2 regions of the Ideonella azotifigens genome follow, and region 1 is predicted to be linked to the other one. Evidence: riboswitches for the same ligand, from Rfam matches in the RefSeq annotation. Region 1 holds a riboswitch; the other holds the start of a gene.
The links. A riboswitch is a leader RNA that binds a small molecule or an ion and turns the genes downstream of it on or off. The one in region 1 is predicted to bind glycine.
Positions count from the first base shown of each region.

Region 1 (6,905 bases):
ATCCAGCAACACGCCAAGCAAGACGACCGCGAGGCCTATTCCACGCTGAACATGGGCGCAGGCTTCGCGCTGTTCGTGAAGGCCGGGGACGCCGAGCGCACCGTCGAGATCGCCAAGGCCCAGGGCGTGGATGCGATCGTCGCCGGCGTGGTCGAAGCCAGCGCCAGCAAGCAGGTGCTGATCGAGCCGATCAACGTGCGCTTTGGCGACGACGACCTGCAACTGCGCTAAGAGCGCCGGATTTCCTGGTCGGGGCCCGGGCCGCCTCTTCGGCCTGGGTTAGAATTCGTCGTGACGGGCCTCCTCGCATGGAAGCACGGCCAACTGGGTCAGGTGGGGAACCAAGCAGCCCTAACTGTTGTGACCAGTGCCGAGATCAGGCTCGTCACCTTTGCCAATCCCTCGCGGGGTTCGAGCAAAAGGACACCAAGCCACTTGAACAAGCCGCTTTGCGCACCCTCCGCGCGGCGGCTTTTTCTTTGAACCTTGCCTGGCGGACTCGCCAGACGGGCTGCCAGCCACGGCGCTTGTGGCCTAATCGAGGGTTGATTCTTTTTTCACTGGAGCCACCATGGGCAACAAGATCGTTACCGAAGCCGACCGCAAGGCCACCCCGCGTCCCGCCGCTCCGAGCGGTGTCACCGTCACCACGCACCGCGGCCAGCGCGTGAGCCTGGAACGTGGCTCGCACACCCGCAGCAAGAAGAGCGCCGGCAAGCGCGCGAAGAAGGGCGGCTAAAGCCCCCGCCCTGGCCTGCCGGTGGTGTCACTGGCCCTGCGCCAGGGCCTGATTGACCGCCACCGCAGACCTGCACCATGCTGAGGATCACCGAGCTCCGCCTGCCGCTGAACCATGCCGAAGACGCGCTGCGTCCGGCCATCGTCGCCAGGCTGGGCGTTGCGGACACGGCACTGAGCCGGTTCACTTTGTTCAAGCGCGCCTATGACGCGCGCAAGAAATCGGCCATCGTGCTGATCTACACGGTGGACTGCGAGCTGGCGCCAGAAGCTGATGAAGCCGCCGTGCTTCAAAAGCATGCGGGTGACCCTCACATCCGGCTCTCACCGGACACCTCCTATCGTTTTGTCGGCCATGTGCCGGCAGACTATTTCGCCGCCGACGCCGTGGCCGGCGGCAAGCACCGCCCACTGGTGGTCGGCTTCGGCCCGTGCGGCATCTTCGCCGCGCTGATCCTGGCCCAGATGGGCTTGCGCCCCATCGTGCTGGAGCGCGGCAAGGAAGTGCGCCAGCGCACCAAGGACACCTGGGGCCTGTGGCGCCAGCAGCAGCTGAACCCGGAGTCGAACGTGCAGTTCGGCGAAGGCGGCGCCGGCACCTTCTCCGACGGCAAGCTGTGGAGCCAGATCAGCGACCCACGCCACCTGACGCGCAAGGTGCTGAACGAGTTCGTCAAGGCCGGCGCGCCCGAGGAAATCCTCTACGTCAGCAAGCCGCACATCGGCACCTTCCGGCTGGTCAGCATGGTCGAGAAGATCCGGGCCGACATCGTCGCGCTGGGCGGCGAGATCCGCTTCGAGCAGCGGGTCACCGACGTGCTGATCGAAGGCGAGGGCGAGCAGCGCCACATTCGCGGCGTGACGCTGGCCTCCGGCGAAACACTGCGCTCGGACCACGTCGTGATGGCGCTGGGCCACAGCGCGCGCGACACCTTCACCATGCTGCACGAGCGCGGCGTCTACATGGAAGCCAAGCCGTTTTCCATTGGCTTCCGGGTCGAACATCCGCAAGGCGTGATCGACCGGGCACGTTTCGGCACGAATGCCGGCCATCCCATCCTCGGCGCGGCCGACTACAAGCTGGTGCACCACGCCAGCAATGGCCGTTCGGTCTACAGCTTCTGCATGTGCCCTGGCGGCACCGTGGTGGCCGCAACCTCGGAGCCCGAGCGCGTGGTGACCAACGGCATGAGCCAGTATTCGCGCAACGAGCGCAATGCCAACGCCGGCATCGTCGTCGGCATTGACCCGGCTGACTACCGGCAGATCCCGGGCAGCGGGCCCGTCAGCCCGCTGGACGGCATGGCTTTCCAGCGCGTCTGGGAGTCTCGCGCCTACGAACTGGGCGGCGGCGGCTACGTGGCGCCCGCCGCACTGGTGGGCGACTTCATCAAGCGCCAGCCCAGCCGCGTGCTCGGCAATGTGGAGCCCTCGTACAAGCCCGGCGTGCAGCTGACCGAGCTGGCCGCCAAGGACCGCCCCGTCCTGCCGCACTACGTGCTGGATGCAATCCGCGAGGCATTGCCCGCCTTCGAGCGGCAGATCAAGGGCTTCTCGATGCCAGACGCGGTGCTGACCGGCGTCGAGACCCGCACCTCCTCGCCGCTGCGCATGACACGCGGCAAGGACTACCAGAGCCTGAACGTCAAGGGCCTGTTCCCGGCCGGCGAAGGCGCGGGCTATGCAGGCGGCATCATGTCCGCTGGCGTGGACGGCATCGAGGTCGCCGAGGCCGTGGGCCGCGCGATGCTGGCTACGGCCTGAAGCCTCCGCGAGCGTTCAGCCGCCGCTGGCGGACGCCGGCGTGGCCGGCAGTAACAGCACGTCGGCCTTGCCGCCCACGCAATCGATCGTCTGGCCGGGCTTGCAGGCTGGCTTGGGTGGGTCGTAAATCGTGTAGTGGCCACCCGGCCGATAAATCAGCAGCAGCCACAGCACCACCACCGTGGCTGCCGTGACGGCGATGACGACCAGGCGCTGGCGGCGCGAGGTCGGTTGATAACGGTCTTGATGTGGGTCTTGGTCAATTCTTGGCACGGCCGGGACTATCGCACGGCGCTGGCGCCACGCGCGGCTGCGGTTACACTGCCCAGCTTGTTAGGAGAGAGCTCCACCCGGAGCCGCCGAAGGCGCAGAGGCACACCCTCGAACGCTCAGGCAAAAGGACTGACAAGCGTCTTGCCGTAACACGCGGGGCGTTCCTCACTGGAGAGAGGCGGGTGATGGCTGCAAGGCCATGAGCCCGTCCACCGAAGGGGCAAGCGGTGGCCGTTATCAACGGCGCCGTCAATCTCTCAGGTAAAGCGGACAGGGAGGGCCTATTGGATGAAGAGATTCGCCAGACCGCCCTCCAAGCGCCGACCTGAAGAGACGACCCCGCATGAGCTCCACGCCTGACACCCTGCTGCAGACCCCGCTGCACGCCCTGCACCTCGAACTCGGCGCCCGCATGGTGCCTTTTGCCGGCTACGCGATGCCGGTGCAATACCCGGCCGGCCTGATGGCCGAGCACCGCCAGTGCCGCGATTCGGCCGCGCTGTTCGACGTCTCGCACATGGGCCAGTTGCGCCTGATCGGCGCCGACGCGGCCGCCGCTTTGGAAACCCTGGTGCCGGTGGACGTGATCGACCTGGCGCCCGGCAAGCAGCGCTACGCCTTCTTCACGAACGACGAAGGCGGCATCCTCGACGACCTGATGATCACCCGCCCGGCCGGCAAGGGAGCAGCCAGCTTCGGCGACCTGTTCGTGGTGGTGAACGCTGGCTGCAAGGACGCGGACATCGCGCACCTGCAGGCCCGCATTGGCAGCCGCTGCGAAGTCAGGCCGCTGCCCGAGCGTGCGCTGCTGGCGCTGCAGGGCCCGAAGGCGGTCGACGCCCTCTCCCGCCTGAACCCCGAAGTCGCCAAGCTGACCTTCATGACCGGCGGCCTGTTCACATTGGCCGGCGCCGAATGCTTCGTGACCCGTTCGGGCTACAGCGGCGAAGACGGCTTCGAGATCTCGGTGCACGAGAACGACGCCATCGCCCTGGCCCGCGAACTGCTCGCCCAGCCGGAAGTGAAGCCTGCCGGCCTGGGTGCGCGCGACACGCTGCGCCTGGAAGCCGGCCTGTGCCTGTACGGCCACGACATCGACACGACGACCACGCCAGTCGAAGCCGCGCTGACCTGGGGCGTCCAGAAGGTGCGGCGTGCTGGTGGCGCGCGCGCTGGTGGCTACCCTGGCGCCGCGGTCATCGACCGCCAGTTCGCCGAAGGCGCGGCGCGCAAGCGCGTGGGCCTGGTCGGCAAGGAACGGGCGCCGGTGCGCGAAGGCACCAAGCTGTTCTCGGCAGACGGCACCGAGCTGGGCACCGTGACCAGCGGCACGCTGGGCCCGACCGTGAACACGCCGGTCGCGCTGGCCTACCTGCCGACCGCGCAGGCCGCGGTGGGCACCGAAGTCTTCGCCGAAGTGCGCGGCAAGCGGCTGCCGATGACGGTCGCCGCCACGCCGTTCACACCGAACCGCTACTACCGCGGCTGAGCGCAGCGAGATCGGTCAGAGGCGGGCTTGCGACCTGCCCCATCCGGGGTTGGACAGCCCCGCCCCGCCGATCTAACCTGCGCGCTGGCACGGCGCCGCCGTGCTGCCGCCTCCCCCTTTGTTTGTTCCTGAATTCTTTCTCCCGCCACACCACGGAGCCCGACACATGACGACCATGTACACCAACGATCACGAGTGGATCAACATCGAGGACCACGAAGCCGCCGTCGTCGGCATCACGCTGCACGCGCAGGATGCCCTGGGCGATGTGGTCTTCGTAGACCTGCCCGAGGTCGGCACGACCTACGCCAAGGGCGACATCGCCGGCGTGGTCGAGTCGGTCAAGGCCGCGGCCGACATCTACATGCCGGTCAGCGGCGAAGTCGTCGAAGTCAACGAAGCGCTGCGTGCCGATCCTTCGCTGGCCAACACCGACCCGATGGGCAACGGCTGGTTCTTCAAGGTCCACGTGTCGGACATGGCCGAGTTCGAAGCGCTGATGGATGCGCCTTCGTACGACGCGCTGCTGAAGACGCTCTGATCCCGCGCTGATCCTGCCGGGTTCGGTGGCGCGATCCGCCGCCGAACCTTCCCGCCTTTCCCCTGCCGCCACCGCGGCCGCCCCGCCGAGACCCGCTGCCATGCTGATGTCCGCCCACGCGCCCCTGGACGCCCTTGAAAACAACGCCGAGTTCGTCGCCCGCCACATCGGGCCGGCGCCGGAGGACGAAGCTGCGATGCTCAGCGTGATCGGCGCGGCCTCGCGTCGTGCGCTGATCGAAACCCTGGTGCCCGCCAGCATCGCCCGCAGCGCGCCCATGCAGTTGCCCGCGCCGCTGACCGAAGCCCAGGCGTTGGCCGAGCTGAAGGCCATCGCTGGCAAGAACCAGTGCCTCAAGAGCTTCATCGGCCAGGGCTACCACGGCACGCTGACCCCCGGCGTCATCCTGCGCAACATCCTCGAGAACCCGGCCTGGTACACCGCCTACACGCCTTACCAGGCCGAGATCTCGCAAGGCCGCATGGAAGCCCTGGTCAACTTCCAGACCCTGGTGACCGACCTGACCGGCATGGCCGTGGCCAACGCCTCGATGCTGGACGAGGCCACCTCGGCCGCCGAAGCCATGACGCTGGCCGCCCGCGTGGGCAAGAGCAAGAGCGAAACCTTCTTCGTGGCAGACGACGTGCTGCCGCAGTCGCTGGAAGTGATCCGCACCCGCGCCAAGCCGCTGGGCATCACGGTCGTCGTCGGCCCGGCCGAGCAAGCCGGCCAGCAGGAATGCTTTGCCGCGCTGGTGCAGTACCCCGGCGTGACCGGCCGGGTGCGCGCGTTGCAGCCGCTGGCCGATGCCGTGCACGCCAAGGGCGGCCTGCTGATCGTCGCGGCCGACCTGCTGGCGCTGACGCTGATGCAGGCCCCGGCCGAGCAAGGCGCTGACATCGCGCTGGGCAATACCCAGCGCTTCGGCATGCCCATGGGCGCTGGCGGTCCGCACGCCGCCTACCTGGCCTGCAAGGACGAATTCAAGCGCTCTTTGCCCGGCCGCCTGGTGGGCGTGAGCGTGGACGCGCACGGCGCGCCCGCCTATCGCCTGGCGCTGCAGACCCGCGAGCAGCACATCCGCCGCGAAAAGGCCACGTCCAACATCTGCACCGCGCAGGTGCTGCCGGCCGTCGTCGCCAGCATGTACGCCGTTTATCACGGCCCGGATGGCCTCAAGCGCATCGCCCGCCGCGTGGCCAGCTACACCGCCATCCTGGCCGCCGGCCTGAAGCAACTGGGCGCCACGCTGGCGCATGAAGAAGCCTTTGACACGCTGGAAGTGAAGTCAGCCGGCCAGACGGAAGCCATTCTGGCAACGGCCCGCGCCGCCGGCATGAACCTGCGCAAGGCGAGCGACGCTTCGGTCGGCATCACGCTGGACGAGACCACCACGCGCGCCGACCTGCTGGCGATCTGGGCCCTGTTCGCCCACGGCAATTCGCTGCCCACCTTCGACCAGTTCGAAGCCGGCGTGGCGCCGCTGGTGCCGGCCGCCCTGGCCCGCAGCTCGGCCTTCCTGACGCATCCGGTCTTCAACGCCCACCACAGCGAAACCGAGATGCTGCGCTACATCCGCAAGCTCTCGGACAAGGACCTGGCGCTGGACCGCAGCATGATCCCGCTGGGCTCGTGCACCATGAAGCTGAACGCCACCAGCGAGATGATCCCCATCACCTGGCCGGAGTTCGCCAACATCCACCCGTTTGCCCCGGCCGACCAGCTGGCCGGCTACGCGCTGCTGAACGAGCAGCTCTGCGCCTGGCTGGCACAAGCCACCGGTTACGCCGGCATCAGCCTGCAGCCCAACGCCGGCTCGCAAGGCGAATACGCCGGCCTGCTGGCCATCCAGGCCTGGCATGCCAGCCGCGGTGAAGCCCACCGCCGCATCTGCCTGATCCCCGAGAGCGCGCACGGCACCAACCCGGCCAGCGCGATGATGGTCGGCATGCAGGTGGTCGTCGTGAAATGCGACGCCAACGGCAGCGTGGACCTGGCGGACCTGAAGGCCAAGTGCGAGAAGCATGCGGCCGACCTGGCTGCGATCATGATCACCTACCCCTCCACCTACGGCGTGTTCGAGCCGCAGGTGAAGGCGCT
Region 1 covers NZ_JAJNKD010000011.1:196,053-202,957, forward strand. Annotated here, with positions in the region: gene LRH25_RS21825 (AIR synthase-related protein) at 1-231, shown strand, start outside; RNA gene ffs (signal recognition particle sRNA small type) at 294-390, shown strand; gene LRH25_RS21835 (hypothetical protein) at 572-739, shown strand; gene LRH25_RS21840 (NAD(P)/FAD-dependent oxidoreductase) at 817-2,502, shown strand; gene LRH25_RS21845 (hypothetical protein) at 2,518-2,775, opposite strand; glycine riboswitch at 2,827-2,917, shown strand; glycine riboswitch at 2,934-3,059, shown strand; gene gcvT (glycine cleavage system aminomethyltransferase GcvT) at 3,119-4,264, shown strand; gene gcvH (glycine cleavage system protein GcvH) at 4,431-4,805, shown strand; gene gcvP (aminomethyl-transferring glycine dehydrogenase) at 4,906-6,905, shown strand, end outside.

Region 2 (6,905 bases), on a different contig from region 1:
TTCAAACCGCAAACGTTTGCAGACAAGCCTGCAAACCCTGCACCCATGCCGGTGCACTGGCCCGAAAGGGGCAGCGAACGCTTGGCGATGAAGGTGGCGGAGTTCACGGTGAGACTTCGGTTGGGTTGGAACGAAAGACCTGGTGATCGGTGGAACCCGAAGGTTCCGGTGCCGTGAGCAGTGGAAGCCACTCAGCAGCGAATGGGTGAACTGTAAAGAGTCTTCACTTCTGCGTCAAGCGGGTGCGACAATCTTTGTGTTCCAGATCGTGTCTTCGCCGCCACAACCGCTTTCGTGTCAGACAACCTCACCGTGAATCGCCGCCAGAACGTGCTGGCCTTGTTTCAACGTTATGCCGAGTCGCAGATGCGGGCTGGCGTGCCGCCCAAGGGCATGGAGCAGGCCTTTGCGCAACAGCTGCAGATCAGCCCCAGCATGTGGAGCCAGATCAAGAGCAGCCGGCCCATCGGTGACAAGCTGGCGCATCAGATCGAGGTGGCGTGCGAGCAGCCGCTGGGCTGGCTGGACGGCGAGCATGTGCCGCAGTCGCCGAGTGCCGCCGAGCAGCAGTTCCTGGCCTTGGCGCAGGAAGTCTGGCGCGGCACGAATGCAGAAGGGCGCAAGCGCCTGAAGCAGTTGCTGAAGGAACTTCGCTGAGCGCTTGGCTCAGACGGCGCTGCGCTTGCCGCAGACCACGACGACCTGCACCGCGCCTTGCGAAGCGGCCTGTGCGACCAGCGCATCGTCCGCCTGGGCATTGGCGATCTGCGACATGCCGGCCAGCACGCTGAAGGTCACCATCGCGGCCAGGCTGAGGAAGCCGGTGCGGGCGGCCTTCGAGCTGGCTTGGAATTCGCGGGTGTTGACGTTGGCGGTGCTGTTGGGGGTGGTCATTTGAGGCTCCTGCTGGGCTGCAAATCGTGTTTCGATGGGTGGACTTTAGGCAGCGCCGCTTGCGCTTGCGACCGGGATGCGACGAGTTGCCGCAGCGCCTGGCCAAACTGCTGCCCGCAGGGATGAACGGCAGCGGCTGAACTGTGTGGAGAAGGTCTACCGGGACGTCTACTCAGTGGTGCGTCGACCGGCTGCTGCAGCGGCCCGCTGGCGTTCGGCGCCACAACGAAAAAGGCCCCGCAGTGCGGGGCCCTCGGCGCGGGATCGACGCGACTGGGTGTCAGACCCGCTTGCCGGTCACGACGACGATCTGCAGCGGCATTTCGTTGGCCGGCACGGCGCTGGCGAGCATCGTCGCGGCGTTGCTGCGGGCCTGGGCCAACTGCACGTCCTGGACTTGCTGGCCGGCGATGTGGGTCACGCCCGCCAGCACCGTCAGTGTGACCACGGCGGTCAGACCGGCGAAGCCGGCGCGGGCGGCGTTGGAAGCAGCGGCGAAACGGGTGGCGGTGGCGGTCATGGTGGGCTCCTGGTGCGGTTCGGGGTGTCGATGAGTGGACTTTAGGAAGCCGCGGCCTGCGGTGCGACCGGGATGCGACGAGTTGCCGGTTTGGCCGTGCAGAAGGTTCGATTTGCTGACGAAACGTCGGTGGCCGGCAGCGAATTCGCGTTTCGCGTTCTGCGATTGGGGCACTCAGTGAGCGGTGCTGGGCGGCATGTCAAAGTCATGCTGTTTGTGCATAACCCGATGCGAAGGCACTTTGGATCTGGTCTGGTGAAAAGGCGGTTTTGCCAATGAAAACAAGGCTTTGCGTCGTGAAATGCGGCCGTTTCTAGGGCCTTGTTAACCGATCCCTCGCCAGCACGATTGAGTGGAAACCCTTAGACTACATTGCATACAAAAACCAAACCGGGCTGTCCGGAGCCACCGCTCCGAGAGATGGCCCTCCATCAGCCCCAAAAAGGGTACAGACCATGACCTCCGTTCAAAACACCTACGCAACTGTCCGGCGTTTCATCGCCCAACTGACTACCCCTTCGCAACGCGGCCAGGACGCCAGCCGTGAAGACGACGAGCGCTACCTGTCGCAAGCCGTCGACATGGGCGACCTGGAGCGGCGCATTCGCCGGCTCGAGCGCGGCACCGTCGAGAGCGCGCACACGCAGCTCAGCATGATGAGCTGGAGCCACTGAATGCGTTCCGACCTGATCCTGGCGATCCTGGGCGCCTTCCGTGCGGCATTTGCCGCGCCGGTGCGTCCCGCGGCTCCCGTGCCGCGTCGCCCGCTGTAAACTGATCTTCTTCCAGGAGAAGCCGAAGCACTTGTTGCTGAAGCTGCCGAAGGCGTACCCCTCAGAACGCTCAGGCCCAAAGACTGGAACCATCTCGACAAACTGGAGAGCGTTGCACGGCAGGCCTTGAAAGCTTCGCCGATGGCAGCCGCCGAAGGGGCAAGCGCCGCGGGGAACCGCGGCGTGAATCTCTCAGGCAAAAGGACAGTGGGGGCAGTGGCCGGAATCTTGCGAGCAGATCGCAAGGCTTCGGCCACTGCCCCTTTCTTTTTGCCTGAAAGAAAGCGCTTTCCCATGAAAGTCATCGTTCTCGGCGCCGGCGTGATCGGCGTGTCCACGGCCTGGTACCTGGCGCAGGCCGGGCATGAGGTCACCGTGCTGGAGCGCAATGCTGGTGCGGCCCGCGAAACCAGCTTCGGCAACGGCGGCCAGATTTCCGTCAGCCATGCCGAGCCCTGGGCCAACCCCAGCGCGCCGCTGAAGCTGCTGAAGTGGCTGGGCAAGGAAGACGCACCGCTGCTGTTCCGCCTGCGGGCCGACCCGGCGCAGTGGCGCTGGGGCCTGAAGTTCCTGCTGGAATGCCCGGCCGCGCGCTCCAGGCGCAACATGATCCAGCTGCTGAACCTGGGCACCTACAGCCGCAGCTGCCTGCAGGCGCTGCGCGCCGAGACCGGGCTGCAGTACGACCATCTCACCAAGGGCATCCTGCACTTCTACACCAGCCAGCAGGAGTTCGACCTGGCGGTGGAGCCGGCGCGCGTGATGCGCGAACTGGGCTGCGAGCGCGAGGTGATCGGCCGCGACGAGGTCGTGAAGCTGGAGCCGGCGATGGCCCACATCGCACCGCAGCTGGCCGGCGCCACCTACACCAGTGCCGACGAATCCGGCGACGTGCACAAGTTCACCACCGGCCTGGCCGCACTCGCTGCCGAGCGCGGCGTGAAGTTCCGCTACGGTGTGCGCGTGCAGAAGCTGCGCAGCGAAGGCGGCGAGATGACCGGCGTGGAGTTCGCCAACGAAACCGGCATGTACGAGGTGCTGAGCGCCGACGCCTACGTGCTGGCCGCCGGCAGCTTCAGCCCGCAGCTGGCCAAGCAAGCCGGCCTGACGCTGGACATCTACCCGGCCAAGGGCTATTCGGCCACGTTGCCGGTGCTGGACGCCGCCAAGGCCCCGCAGGTCAGCCTGACCGACGACGAGTACAAGCTGGTCTTCTCGCGCTTCACCTCGCCCGAGGGCGACCGCCTGCGCATTGCCGGCACGGCCGAGCTGAACGGCTACGACCTGGCGCTGAACCCGGTGCGCTGCGAGGCCATCGTGCGCCGCACGCTGCAACTCTTCCCCGGCGTGAGCCGGCCCGAGCTGGCCAGCTACTGGACGGGGTTGCGTCCGGCGACACCCGGCAACGTGCCCTACATCGGCGAAAGCCGCGTGCGCAAGCTGTTCCTCAACACCGGCCACGGCACGTTGGGCTGGACCCACGGTGCGGGCTCCGGCCATGCGCTCGCGCAGCTGATCGACGGCCGCCGGCCCGAGGTCGACTTCGCCTTCTGCGGCCCGCTGCCGGCCAGGCAAAGCCTGTCGCTGCAACCGGCCTGAGTGGGGCCCGCTGTCTGTCGGCCTCTAACATTGGTCGATGGACATCTCACTTTTCAGCCAGGCCATGTTGGTCGGCCTGTCGATCGCCGCGCCGGTCGGGCCCATTGGCCTCTTGACCATCCAGCGCACGCTGGACCAGGGCCAGGCCGCCGGCCTGGCCACCGGCTTGGGCGCCGCCGCGGCGGACGCCTGCTATGGCGCACTGGGCGCGTTTGGCGTCACGCTGGTGATCGACTGGCTGGTCGGCGCGCGCGTGCCGCTGGCCCTCGTCGGCGGCGCGGTGCTGGCCTGGCTCGCATGGCGCACCTGGCAGGCGCCGGTGGCCGAGCGCGCGGCTTCAGCGCCCGGCGCCGGCAGCCTGCTGGGCTCTTTCGCCGGCACCTTCCTGCTGACGCTTTCCAACCCCGCCACCATCCTGTCCTTCCTGGCCATCTTCGGCGCGCTGGCCGGCAGCTCGGCGCAGCCGGCTTCGCCGGGCTGGATGATCCTCGGTGTGGGTTGTGGCTCGGCGCTGTGGTGGTGGCTCTTGACGGCAGTCGTCGGCCGGCTGCGCCAGCGCTTCGATGTGCGTTGGCGGCGCCGGGTGAACCAGGCCTCGGCGCTGCTGCTGCTGGGGTTTGCCCTGTGGCAGTGGGTCTCTCTGGCGCGCTGGACGCTGGGCTGAACGCTTCTGCAGTTCGTCGCGCCAGCCTGCAACTGGTCGGCGCCAGCGGCATCCTGTCGCAACCGAGGCTCATTCGGCGAAGGCCTTCCTACAGTCCGCCGCGCCGGCTGCGCGGCGCCTCGCCAGCGCGGACGCCTAACATCCGGCCTCTTGCCCAATCCCGGACTCAACCCCAACCAACTCGAAGACTGAGCTCATGCGCATGTCGAGACTCCTGACCGGACTGGCCGCCTCATCGGCGCTGGTCCTGGGTGGCCTGGCCCTGACAGGCTGCCACCCCTCCGCACCGCCGGGCGCCACCAGCGCCGCGGCGACCGCGGCGCCCGCAGCTGCCAGCGCGGCCCTCGTGCCACCGTCGCCCGACGGCATTGCGCTGGCCTCGCCACATGCGGCCATGGTGCGCGAGCCCAGTGCGCCCGGTGCCTGGGGCGGCCCACGCCAGCCCGGCGCGGCCACGCTGTCCGACCGCGTTGTGGACTACCGCATCCAGGCCAAGCTGGACCCGGAGAAACACACCATCGAAGCCCAGCAGCAGATGACCTGGCGCAACCGCAGCGACCGCGAGGTGCGCGCCGTCTACCTGCACCTGTACATGAACGGCTTCGAAGGGCAGGGCAGCACCTTCTTCAGCGAGCAGCGCAACCTCGGTTTCGGCTTTCGCAGCGAGGTGGATGCAAACGAAGGCCAGTGGGGCCACATCGAGCTGAAAAAGGTCCAGCAGGCCGGCGCTGCCGTGCCCTGGTACTTCGTGCACCCGGACAACGGCCCGGAGACCGACCACACCGTTGTGCGGCTGGACCTGCCGCAGCCGGTGGCGCCCGGTGCCAGCACCCAGCTGGACATTGACTTCTTCGACCAGTTGCCGCGCGTCATCGCGCGCACCGGCTACTTCGGCAGCTTCCACCTGGTGGGCCAGTGGTTCCCCAAGATGGCGGTGCTGGAACTGCCGGGTGAGCGCGGTGCCACCGCGCCGCGCTGGAATGCCCACGAGTTCCACCTGCACAGCGAGTTCTACGCCGACTTCGGCCAGTACGACGTGGCCATCACCGTGCCCAAGGGCGTGACGGTGGGCGCCGTGGGTGAGCTGCAGGGCGCCCCGGTGGAAAAGGACGGCTGGGTCACCCACCGCTATGTGCAGGGCGATGTGCATGACTTCGCCTTCACCGCCGACAAGCGTTTCGACACGCCGCTGGAGGCGGATTGGTCCGGCCCTGGCAGCCCTCCGGTCAAGGTGCGGGTGCTGTTCCCGCCCGAGTACGCGCACAACGCGCAGCCGGTGCTCAAGGCCACGCTGGATTCGCTGACCTACTTCTCGCAGACGCTGGGCGCCTACCCGTACAAGACGGTGACCGCCGTGGTGCCGCCGTACAACGCAGAAGAAGCGGGTGGCATGGAGTACCCCACCTTCTTCACCGCCGAGGGCTACAAGGACCTCAGCCCCGGCACTGCGAATGCCTACGGCCTGGACTTCGTGACCATCCACGAGTTTGGCCACGGCTACTTCTACGGCATCCTGGCCTCGAACGAGTTCGAGGAGCCGATGCTGGACGAAGGCATGAACGAGTTCTGGGACATGCGCATGATCCAGGGGCGCGGCCAGCTGAACTCGCTCAGCAGCCGCGGCATGCAGCGCCTGGGCGTGCGTCTGGAAGCACCGACGTTCGAGGTCGAGCGCCTCTTCTCGGTGCTGGGCGAGCCGGCGGACGGCACCGGCGAGAACAGCTGGGACCGCCTCTCCAGCAACAGCTACGGCAGCGTTTACGGCCGCAGCGCCACGGCCTTCCATGAACTGGAGACGCTCATCGGCAGCGAGGCCCTGGCGCGTTCCTTCAAGATCTACTACGACCGCTGGAAATTCCGCCACCCCGCCATTGGCGATCTCCAGGCCGCGCTGATCGAAGGCTCGGGCAAGCCCGAAGTCGTCAACCGCATCTTCGAGCAGCAGGTCTACGCGGCGCAGAAGGTGGACGACCGCGTGAGCAAGCTGGTCAGCGAAGAAGAGCGCCCGCAGCCCGGCACCGTGCAGAAAGACGGCCGCTGGGTCGAGCGCACTGAAGGTGAGATCGACGAGCAGCTGGCGCAGGACCGCAAGGCGTGGGACAAGGCCCATCCCGATGCCAAGCCCGATGCCGCAGGCCCCTTGCCCTTCCGTACCACCGTGACGCTGCGCCGTTACGGCGCCTCGGCGCCCCAGACCCTGGTGGTGCGCTTTGCCGATGGCAGCAGCGAGACCGTGCGCTGGGACGACCAGCGCCGCTGGGCCCGCTACAGCTGGGTCAAGCCGGCCAAGGCTTTGTCGGCCGAGCTCGATCCGCAGGACGAGCATGCGCTGGACACCCACCGGCTGGACAACAGCCAGGTGCTCAAGGCAGAGCCCGCGGCGGCCCGCCGCTGGGCTTATGAAATCGCGGCCCTGGTCCAAACCTTTTACGCCCTGGTGAGCACGCTATGAGTG
Region 2 covers NZ_JAJNKD010000003.1:52,122-59,026, forward strand. Annotated here, with positions in the region: gene LRH25_RS08350 (hypothetical protein) at 1-107, opposite strand, end outside; gene LRH25_RS08355 (hypothetical protein) at 295-657, shown strand; gene LRH25_RS08360 (hypothetical protein) at 667-894, opposite strand; gene LRH25_RS08365 (hypothetical protein) at 1,175-1,414, opposite strand; gene LRH25_RS08370 (DUF3563 family protein) at 1,870-2,088, shown strand; glycine riboswitch at 2,280-2,405, shown strand; gene LRH25_RS08375 (D-amino acid dehydrogenase) at 2,458-3,786, shown strand; gene LRH25_RS08380 (LysE family translocator) at 3,824-4,450, shown strand; gene LRH25_RS08385 (M1 family metallopeptidase) at 4,653-6,902, shown strand; gene LRH25_RS08390 (hypothetical protein) at 6,899-6,905, shown strand, end outside.
Region 2: it holds a riboswitch for glycine, as region 1 does, so the genes downstream of both, LRH25_RS08375 (D-amino acid dehydrogenase) here and gcvT (glycine cleavage system aminomethyltransferase GcvT) in region 1, are expected to answer to the same signal.